One region of the Arthrobacter sp. P1_H7 genome, then DNA from elsewhere that is predicted to be linked to it. Evidence: riboswitches for the same ligand, from Rfam matches in the RefSeq annotation. Region 1 holds a riboswitch; each other region holds the start of a gene.
The links. A riboswitch is a leader RNA that binds a small molecule or an ion and turns the genes downstream of it on or off. The one in region 1 is predicted to bind thiamine pyrophosphate.

Region 1 (2,189 bases):
GCGGATGGGCACCGGGCTGCTGGAAGTCTTCGGCGAGCAGTGCGAAACGTGTGCGGGCCGCGGCATCGTCACCCACGACGAGCCGGTGGAACACCGCCGCGCCAACACGGTCGCCGCGGAGCACTACGTGCCGCGCACCGAGGCGCAGCCTGCTGCCCGCACGGAACGCAAGAGCCGTCGCCGCGGCAGGGGAGGCCAGGGCGCGGAGACCGCGCCGGCCGCACCCGCACCCGCCCACGCCGAGCCCACCGAGGCCGAACGCCACGCCAAGGCCGAAGCCACCCGTGCCGCGCTGGCCAACATCGCTGCCGCGGCGCACGCCGCGCACCTGCACGACGGGGAGGCAGCCGCAGCCAGCGACGCCGGGGCCCGCCAGGCCGCCGTCGACGCCGTCACGCAGCTCGCAGCCGCCGACGAGGCAGCCGGCCGCCCCGCAACGGTGCTGACGTTTGGCGGCGAGCAGGTGGCCCTGCCCTTCGTCGAGCACGCCGAGGACGCGCCGTCACCTGCCCTGACCCTGGACCTGCTGACCGAGGCCTTCGCCAACCTGGGCGAGGCCGAGGCCGGCAAGCAGGCCGAGGACTTGACGGCCGGCCAGGCAGCGGCTGTTGCCGCCCCGGAAGCCACGGCGCCCGAGGCGCCGTCGGCCGTGCGCGTTGCGGAGGCGCCGGCGTCACGCACAGCCGACACCACGCGCGGCCGCCGCGGGCGCCGCAACCGGAGTGCAAGCCGCGCCCAGGGCGCGGCCAACGAAACCTCCGTGGAACACCGCGAGGCAACCCGGCCGGCCGCGGCCGGATCGGTTCACGAGGCCAAGGCTCCCGCTGCGGCCAGGCCTGCGTCCGTCCCGGCCGGCAACGAGCCGATCATCCTCGGCGTCGGCGTGCCGGCGTCGGAGCTGTAGTCCTCCGCGACTGACCACGTCCCCGACCGGTCACCCTTTCGACTGGTCGGGCTGCGGGTCCGGGTCCAAGCGGGCGTAACAAACGTCCGCCCAGGCCCGGGCCCGCCCGTGCGTTAACGGGGCCACAGGGTGGCAGCGGCTAGGCTGGAACACTGACACGGGGTGCCGGGCATCGGGCCGGCTGAGATCCAGACCCGTTGAACCTGTCCGGTTAGCACCGGCGAAGGGATGTCTGCCTTGTCCGCGAGATCGAATCCGTCCGAGTTCCTGCCCGGCGAGTTTCTGCCGGCCAATTTTCTGCACAGCGAGCCTCTGCCGGCGCCGCCGCGCATTCCCCGCGTGCTGGCCATCGCCGGCTCCGATCCCTCCGGCGGGGCCGGAATCCAGGCCGACCTGAAGAGCATCGCGGCGAACGGCGGCTACGGCATGGCCGCCATCACCGCCCTGACAGCGCAGAACACCCAGGGCGTGCGCGCCGTCCACGTCCCCCCGGCAGCGTTCCTCACGGCGCAGCTGGACGCCATCAGCGACGACATCGGCATCGACGCGGTCAAGATCGGCATGCTCGGTGACGCGGCCGTGATCGACGCCGTCCGCAGCTGGCTGGAAAAGGTGCGCCCCGCCGTCGTCGTCCTGGACCCGGTGATGGTCGCCACCAGCGGTGACCGGCTCCTGCAGGAATCGGCCGAGGCCGCCCTGAAGTCCCTCCTGCCGCTGGCGGACCTCATCACGCCCAACCTCGCTGAACTCGCCATCCTGCTCAAGGAACCCGTCGCGGCCGACTGGGCCGAGGCCCTGGCGCAGGGCAAGCGGCTGGCCGCCCTGACCGGCACCACCGTCCTGGTTAAGGGCGGCCACCTCCAGGGCGGCGAGCCCGGGGACTCCGACGCCGCCGCCGCAGGCAACGACGCCGCGGACGGCTGCCCGGATGCGCTGGTCAACACCGGCGGCGTGCTCGGCCAGGAAACGGTGGTGGTGCCGGGGGAGCGGATCGCGACGCGCAACAGCCACGGCACCGGCTGCTCCCTGTCCTCGGCCATGGCCACCGTGCAGGCCCGGGTGGGGGACTGGGAAGCGGCGCTGCGGGAAGTCAAGCCGTGGCTGCTGGGCGCGCTCCGCGAAGCCTCGGTCCTGGACGTCGGCACCGGCAACGGCCCGGTCCACCACTTCCACCACCTGCAGCAACTCCAGGACGGGCAGCAACTCCGCGACGGGCAGTGCCGCCCGGCCGGACACGTTCCGGCAGCGGGGGAGTTCGCCGCAGCCCTGCGCGCAGGAGCCGCGG
Region 2 (2,189 bases), on a different contig from region 1:
GAGCTCGAGGCCGTAGTCCAGAAGGCCGCCCGGCAGGCGGCCACGCACGGAGCGGACGACGACGAAGCCGGCCGCTGAACCCGTTGGCCGGCGCCGTGGCCAGCGCTTCGACCGCAGCGGCCGGGACAGCGGCTAGTCGGGTCCGGTCAGACGATGTCCTGGGTCTTCGCGAAGCGGGTGATCGCGCGCTGGGTGCCGCGGTTGGCGAGCACCTGGATGATGGCGCTGACCGATGCGGAGATCAGCGCGAAGGTCAGGGCCGAGCGCAGGGTGGTGGGGACGTCGTCCTCCTGGCCCTTGGGCGGCTTGTTGCCCGTCGACTTCTCCCAGATGGTGTCCACGAGCTTGGTGCCGGCAAAGCCGGCGAGGAGGCTGACGCCGGTGCCGAGCAGCTTGATGAGGATGTTCATTCTTCGGTCTCCTTGGGACGGGAACGGTTTTTCCCCTAGCCTAGCGTTCCGGGGTGAGGACCATCCGCAGGGCCTCGACCACCAGTTCGTGATCCGTCTTCTGGGGCAGGCCGGAGACGGTGACAACGGCAACGGCACCCGTGCCGCGCACGTAGACGGGGAACGCCCCGCCGTGGGCGGCGAACTCCGACTGGTCCCACCAGGCGTTGTCCTCGATCCTTCCGCCTGCAGCGCGGGCCCGGAGGCCCACCAGCAGGGACGGGACCTCGTACCGCATGGCGGTGCGCTTCTTGGCGTTGATCCAGCGTTCGTTGTCCGGTGTGGCGCCGTCCAGCGCGGCGTGAAAGAGCACCTGCTCGCCTTTGGTGATGTCGACGGCGATGGGCAGCGAGCGTTGCCTGCCCAGCTCGACAAGGAGGAGCCCGAGGTCCAGGGCGTCATCCTTGCTGAACGACGCGAACTGGAGCGCCTCCATCTCGGCCAGCACGCGGCCGATGAGCGCCGCCAGGGAACCCTGCGGCTGCGGCTCCCTCGAATCGGGATCGTATTCCCCGGAGGGACCTTGTGTGGCCGGTGAGTGCGACAAAATATTCCAGCTTTCCGGTGGGTGATGAGGCCGCCCGCTGGCGGGTCCGGGTGTCCGACACGACGACTCTACCAAGATGGTTTTCCCGGCCGCCGGGACCGCCGCAGTCCGGTCCACGATTGTGACGGCACCCCACTGAAAACCCGGCCGTCCGGGTGTAAACTGAGCCAGCCCACAAGGGCGAAAACAATTACGACAGGGGAGCGCCGCCGTCGGGCATCGCCGGCAAAATCCGGGGAAACCTTTGGTGGGCGCTGAGAGTGCGGACAGCCGCAGACCCTCGAACCTGATCCGGTTAGTACCGGCGCAAGGGAGTCGAGTTCTCAGGGTGCGCGGAGGGCGGCGGAAGCCGAGTCCGGCCGGAGCACCCTCCCCTCCTGTTCCTCAGGAGGACGACATGACAGATATTTCAGCACAGCATGGTTCCGCCAGCCGTTCATCCGCCCGGCGCAACTTCAGCTGGCGCGTGGTGGACATTGTGGTGGCCGCGTTGATCGCCGTAGCCGGCGGCGTCATTTTCTGGGCCTGGTCCCAGGGCGCGAACCTGATCTCGACTCCGGTCAACGCGGTCTACCCGCCGCTGAGCGGACTCTACGCCGGCGGGTGGATGATCCCGGCGGTGCTGGGGATGCTCATCATCCGCAAGCCGGGCGCCGCGCTCTTCTGCGAGACCGTCGCGGCCACGGGCGAACTCATCATGGGCTCGCAGTACGGCACCACGGTGCTGATTTCCGGCATCCTGCAGGGCCTCGGCGCCGAACTGGTCTTCGCGGCCTTCCTCTACAAGAAGTTCAACCTGCCCGTCTCCGTGCTGGCCGGCGCCGGCGCGGGCCTCTTCTGCGGCCTGAACGATTCCTTCCTGCCGTGGGGCTGGAACATCGCCTACGAAGCCGGCGACAAGCTCGCCTACATCGTCTTCACCACGATCTCCGGCGCAGTGATTGCCGGCGGACTGGCCTGGCTCGCCACCCGCGGCCTGGCGAAGACCGGAGTGCTGGGCTCCTTTGCCTCCCGCAAGGCCGCCACGGAGCCCGTCTTCTCCTGAGCCCCGTCGCGGAATCCTGCAGAGAACCATGAGATCTTCACCGGGCGTCCGGCCGGCCGCTGTCACGGCCCGCGGCTGGGGCTGGCGGCACGCCGGACGGACCCGGCCCGCGGTCAGCGGCCTTGACCTGGGCATCCGGCCGGGGGAG
Region 3 (2,189 bases), 100 kb from region 1:
CCGAGTGTGTAAAACGGGGCGCCCTTGCAGAGTTCCTGCTGGCGCTCCACGTTTTCCCGGACGAGGTGGAAGGGCACGTGCCCGGGGCCCTCCACCATGACCTGCACATCGAATTCCCAGGCCCGCTGCGTGAGCTCAGCCAGGGTGTCCAGTTCGGCGAACTGTGCCGCGTCGTTGGCATCCGCCGTCGCGCCCGGCCGCAGCCCGTCGCCCAGGGAGAAGGCGACGTCGTACCGCGCGAAGATCTCGCACAGCTCGTCGAAGTGGGTGTACAGGAAGTTCTCCCGATGGTGCGCCAGGCACCAGCCGGCCATGATGGAACCGCCCCGGGACACGATGCCGGTGACCCGGTTGGCCGTCAGGGGTACATACCGCAGCAGGACCCCGGCGTGGATGGTCATGTAGTCCACGCCCTGCTCGCACTGTTCGATCACGGTGTCCCGGAAGATCTCCCAGGTCAGGGTGTTCGCCTCGCCGTTGACCTTCTCCAGCGCCTGGTAGATCGGGACCGTGCCGATGGGGACGGGGGAGTTGCGGATGATCCACTCGCGCGTGGTGTGGATGTCGTCCCCGGTGGAGAGGTCCATGACGGTGTCCGCGCCCCACTGCGTGGCCCACTGGAGTTTGTCGACCTCCTCGGCGATGGAGCTGGTCACGGCGGAATTGCCGATATTGGCGTTGATTTTCACCAGGAACGCCTTGCCGATGATCATCGGCTCGGATTCGGGGTGGTTGACGTTGTTGGGAATGATCGCCCGGCCCGCGGCCACCTCGCTGCGCACCAGCTCCACATCGCAGTTCTCGCGCAGCGCGACGAACCGCATTTCCTGGGTGATGACACCGTCCCGGGCGTACCGCATCTGCGTGACGGTCCTGCCCTCGACGGCCCGGCGCGGCACCGGCCGGCCGCCCCGCCACTCGGCCGACGCCGCACCGCGGCGCACCGCCGACTTGCCGTCGTCGAGCAGCTCCCGTTCCCGGCCGGCGTAGGGTTCGGTGTCCGCCCTGGCCTCAATCCAGGGCGTGCGGAACGGCTCCAGCCCGCGGACCGGATCGCTGCCCGGTCCGGCCGTGCGGTACACCCGGAACGGCGGGTTCCGGACACCGCCCGGCGAGGGTTCCAGGGCGATTTCGGTCACCGGGACGCGGATGCCGTGGTCCGGGTCCGTGGTGAAGGCCAGCGAGTGGGACTTCAGCGACTGTGTGGGGGCCGCAGGCTGGTTTTGGACAGGGCTGTGCTGTGTCAGTTGGGTGTTCACGGAAATACTCACTTCCTTCGCCGGCATTACCCGGACAGGTTCAACGGTCGCAGGCTGCGTCAGCCCGATCTCAGCCCCTGCAGGGGCACCCGTGTGGTCGTAGACGAAGCTACCATGCGCCTCCGGCCGGCCGTCGAGTGTGACGCGGACGGTAGGACCGCGGTGTTAGCGTGGCACTGTGACCCCGCCCAAGGCCGTGCCCCGCATCAGGACGGCGGCGCCGGAAGATTTCCCGGCGTTGACGGCTATCGAGGCCGTGGCAGACGGCGTCCTGATAAAGGAACTGGGGAACCGGGCGCTCCCGGCTCCGGAGTTGACGACGCCGGTCGAGCCGCTGTTCATACTGGTCGCCGGAACCCCGCCTGTAGGCTTTGCCCGCGTTGACGCACTCGGCGGCCAGGCCCATCTGGAGCAACTCTCCGTACAGCCGGACTTCGGCAGGCGGGGGATCGGACGGTCGCTGGTGGAGGCGGCCCTCGACGCTGCCCGGGACCGCGGCTATCCCTGGATGACGCTTTGCACTTCCCAGCCGTTCCGTTCAACGCCCCGTTTTACGCGAGCTGCGGGTTCGAGGAATTCGCCCGGCCGGGGCCGGCGCTGGCTGCCCTGCAGATCCACGAAGCGCAGCTGGGGCTCGATGATCTGGGCCCGGATTGTCATGCGGATTAGGCTTTAGGCCATGACCAGCATCATCGAGTTCAGCGGGCCCATCCTCACGGCGGCGGACCAAATCGGCCACGGGCTGTGGTCGGTGGAGGGCCGGTTGACCTTCCACCGGCCCGCGGCCGCGCCGGAGCTCGTGCTCGACGGCTGGGTCATTCCCGGCCTCGTGGACGCGCACTGCCACATCGGCCTCGGCCCGGGCGGGGACGTTACCGAGGACACCGCGGAATCCCAGGCCCTGGCGGACCGCAACGCCGGGACGCTGCT
Region 4 (2,189 bases), on a different contig from region 1:
AAGGCCTACGTGATCGACACGGTCGCCGCGGACTTTTACGGCGTCGTCGGCCGATACGTCGACACGGCGACCCGGGAGCTGATCGGGCAGGTCCGCTCCACCGGGGAGTCCACGGCCGTGCTGCAGGAGCGCCTCAAAGCGGCCCTGGCCGATGACCCCCGGCTGGCTTCGCGCCTGGCGTTGTGGGCCAGGCGCCTGCTGGGGGAGGTCCTGAACCACGCCCAGCGCGTCAGCGCTGAGCACGCGTTCCTCGGCGGGCTATCGGGGCTGGACGACGCCGGCGCCCGGGCGCTGGTCAACGGCCTGGCGGCCGAGCTCGCAGCGAACCACGCGCACCGGATGACGGAGCTGGGTCTCGCCGGATAGTTCAGTGCCGGCCGGCATTACAGGCCGCGGACCTGCCTAAGATGCGGCGTCCAGCGCCGCCAGCAAGGCTCCTGCGGCGTGGGCCGGATCGGTGGCGTCGGTGATCGCCCGGACCACGACGATCCGCCGGGCACCGGCATTGACTACCTGCTCCACGTTGCTGAGGTCGATCCCGCCGATCGCGAACCACGGCAGCAGGCTCTCGGCCCGGCCGTCGACCTTGCCGGTTCCCTCCGAGTCCGCCCCGCCGACCGCCTGGGCGGCGTAACGCACCAGGTCGAGGCCGACGGCGGCGCGTCCGGGCTTGGTGGGCGTCGCCCACACGGGGCCCACGCAGAAATAATCGAGCCCTTTGCGGCTGGGCGCGGCAGCAATGGCGGCGTCCACTTGCTTCGGGCTGTGGGTGGACAGGCCGATCACGGCATCCTTGCCGAGGAAGCCGCGGGCGGCGTCGAGCGAAATGTCCTTCTGGCCGACATGGAACACCGGAGCCCCGGACAAGGAGGCGATGTCCGCCCGGTCGTTGACGGCCCACAACCGCCCGTGCCGCAGCGCTGCGGCGTGCAGGACCTCCAGCAGTTCCAGTTCCTCGGAGGCCTCGAGCGACTTGTCGCGCAACTGGATGATGTCCACGCCGCCGGCGAAGGCGGCGTCGACGAAGTCCTCGAAGTCGCCGCGGTCCCTGCGGGAGTCGGTGCAGAGATAGAGGCGGGCGGTGGTGTGGAGGGGGTCCTGGCTCATGGGACCAGCCTAGTTCCTCTAAACTGGGCGCATACCGCGGGAGCCCGCAGCAGCCATGTCGCCGCTGCCCGGCTGAGAGGGCGTCAGAGCCGACCGCTTGACCTGATCCGGCTAGTACCGGCGTAGGGAAGGAATTTTTCATGGGCACACGAGCAGGCCGCGCAGCCGAAGCCGCAAATGACGCCGCCGCCCGGATTTGTGACACAGGGCCCGGTACCGCAGAGGGAGTCGCCCCGGGGGATACCAGTGCCGACTACATCACCGCCGACGCAGTCGAGGCGGGGGATCTCAGTGCCGATGTGGCCGTGATCGGCGGCGGGGTGATCGGCCATGGCATAGCGTTCGAGGCCATCCGCGCGGGCCGTTCCGTGGTCCTGATCGATGATGCTCCCGGCAGCGGAGCCAGCTGGGCCGCGGCCGGCATGCTGGCCCCCGTGAGTGAGCTGCACTACCAGGAGGAACAGCTCCTGGAACTGATGCTTGAGGCCTCCCGGTTGTGGCCAGGATTCGCTGCGGCGATCGACGCCGGTGCCGCCGGCACGGAATCCCGGGCAGGTACCGGCTACTTAACGACGCCGACCCTGGCGGTGGGGGCCGACGCGGCGGACCGGCGCGCGCTCGCGGACTTGCGGGAAGTCCAGCAGACCAGCGGCCTCAGCGTGGAACCACTGACAGTGCGCGAGGCACGCACCCGGGAGCCCCTGCTGAGTCCCGGCATCTCGTGTGCCTTCGACATCCCGGCCGACCACCAGGTGGACCCCCGCCTGCTGATCGCCCGGCTCGCCGGCGTACTCGGTGTGGCAGGCGGCAGCTTCGTCCGCCAGCGCGCGGCAGGCCTGCTGTGGCAGGACGGACAGGTGGCGGGTGCGCGGCTGGCCGGCGGCGGTTCCGTGCGGGCTGCGGAAACCGTGGTCGCCAACGGGCTCGGCGCCGCCGGGCTGGAGGAGCTGCCCGCAGGACTGGCGCTGCCGCTGCGCCCCGTCTACGGCGACATCCTCCGGCTTCGCGTGCCCCCGCATCTGCAGCCGCTGCTCACGGCCACCGTGCGGGGCATGGTGCGCGGCGTCCCGGTGTACATCGTC

Region 2: it holds a riboswitch for thiamine pyrophosphate, as region 1 does, so the genes downstream of both, AC1DXI_RS11920 (ECF transporter S component) here and AC1DXI_RS07625 (bifunctional hydroxymethylpyrimidine kinase/phosphomethylpyrimidine kinase) in region 1, are expected to answer to the same signal.
Region 3: it holds a riboswitch for thiamine pyrophosphate, as region 1 does, so the genes downstream of both, thiC (phosphomethylpyrimidine synthase ThiC) here and AC1DXI_RS07625 (bifunctional hydroxymethylpyrimidine kinase/phosphomethylpyrimidine kinase) in region 1, are expected to answer to the same signal.
Region 4: it holds a riboswitch for thiamine pyrophosphate, as region 1 does, so the genes downstream of both, thiO (glycine oxidase ThiO) here and AC1DXI_RS07625 (bifunctional hydroxymethylpyrimidine kinase/phosphomethylpyrimidine kinase) in region 1, are expected to answer to the same signal.

What each region holds. Positions count from the first base shown of each region.
Region 1 is NZ_JBFUCO010000005.1:260,718-262,906, forward strand. Features, by position in the region: gene AC1DXI_RS07620 (Rne/Rng family ribonuclease) at 1-904, shown strand, start outside; TPP riboswitch at 1,053-1,150, shown strand; gene AC1DXI_RS07625 (bifunctional hydroxymethylpyrimidine kinase/phosphomethylpyrimidine kinase) at 1,133-2,189, shown strand, end outside.
Region 2 is NZ_JBFUCO010000010.1:218,211-220,399, reverse strand. Features, by position in the region: gene mnhG (monovalent cation/H(+) antiporter subunit G) at 1-78, shown strand, start outside; gene AC1DXI_RS11930 (DUF4235 domain-containing protein) at 147-410, opposite strand; gene AC1DXI_RS11925 (heme-degrading domain-containing protein) at 451-996, opposite strand; TPP riboswitch at 1,184-1,327, shown strand; gene AC1DXI_RS11920 (ECF transporter S component) at 1,394-2,041, shown strand; gene AC1DXI_RS11915 (ABC transporter ATP-binding protein) at 2,070-2,189, shown strand, end outside.
Region 3 is NZ_JBFUCO010000005.1:156,880-159,068, forward strand. Features, by position in the region: gene thiC (phosphomethylpyrimidine synthase ThiC) at 1-1,259, opposite strand, end outside; TPP riboswitch at 1,255-1,362, opposite strand; gene AC1DXI_RS07090 (GNAT family N-acetyltransferase) at 1,438-1,935, shown strand; gene AC1DXI_RS07095 (amidohydrolase family protein) at 1,939-2,189, shown strand, end outside.
Region 4 is NZ_JBFUCO010000017.1:3,182-5,370, reverse strand. Features, by position in the region: gene AC1DXI_RS16570 (ferritin-like fold-containing protein) at 1-366, shown strand, start outside; gene thiE (thiamine phosphate synthase) at 403-1,107, opposite strand; TPP riboswitch at 1,134-1,254, shown strand; gene thiO (glycine oxidase ThiO) at 1,248-2,189, shown strand, end outside.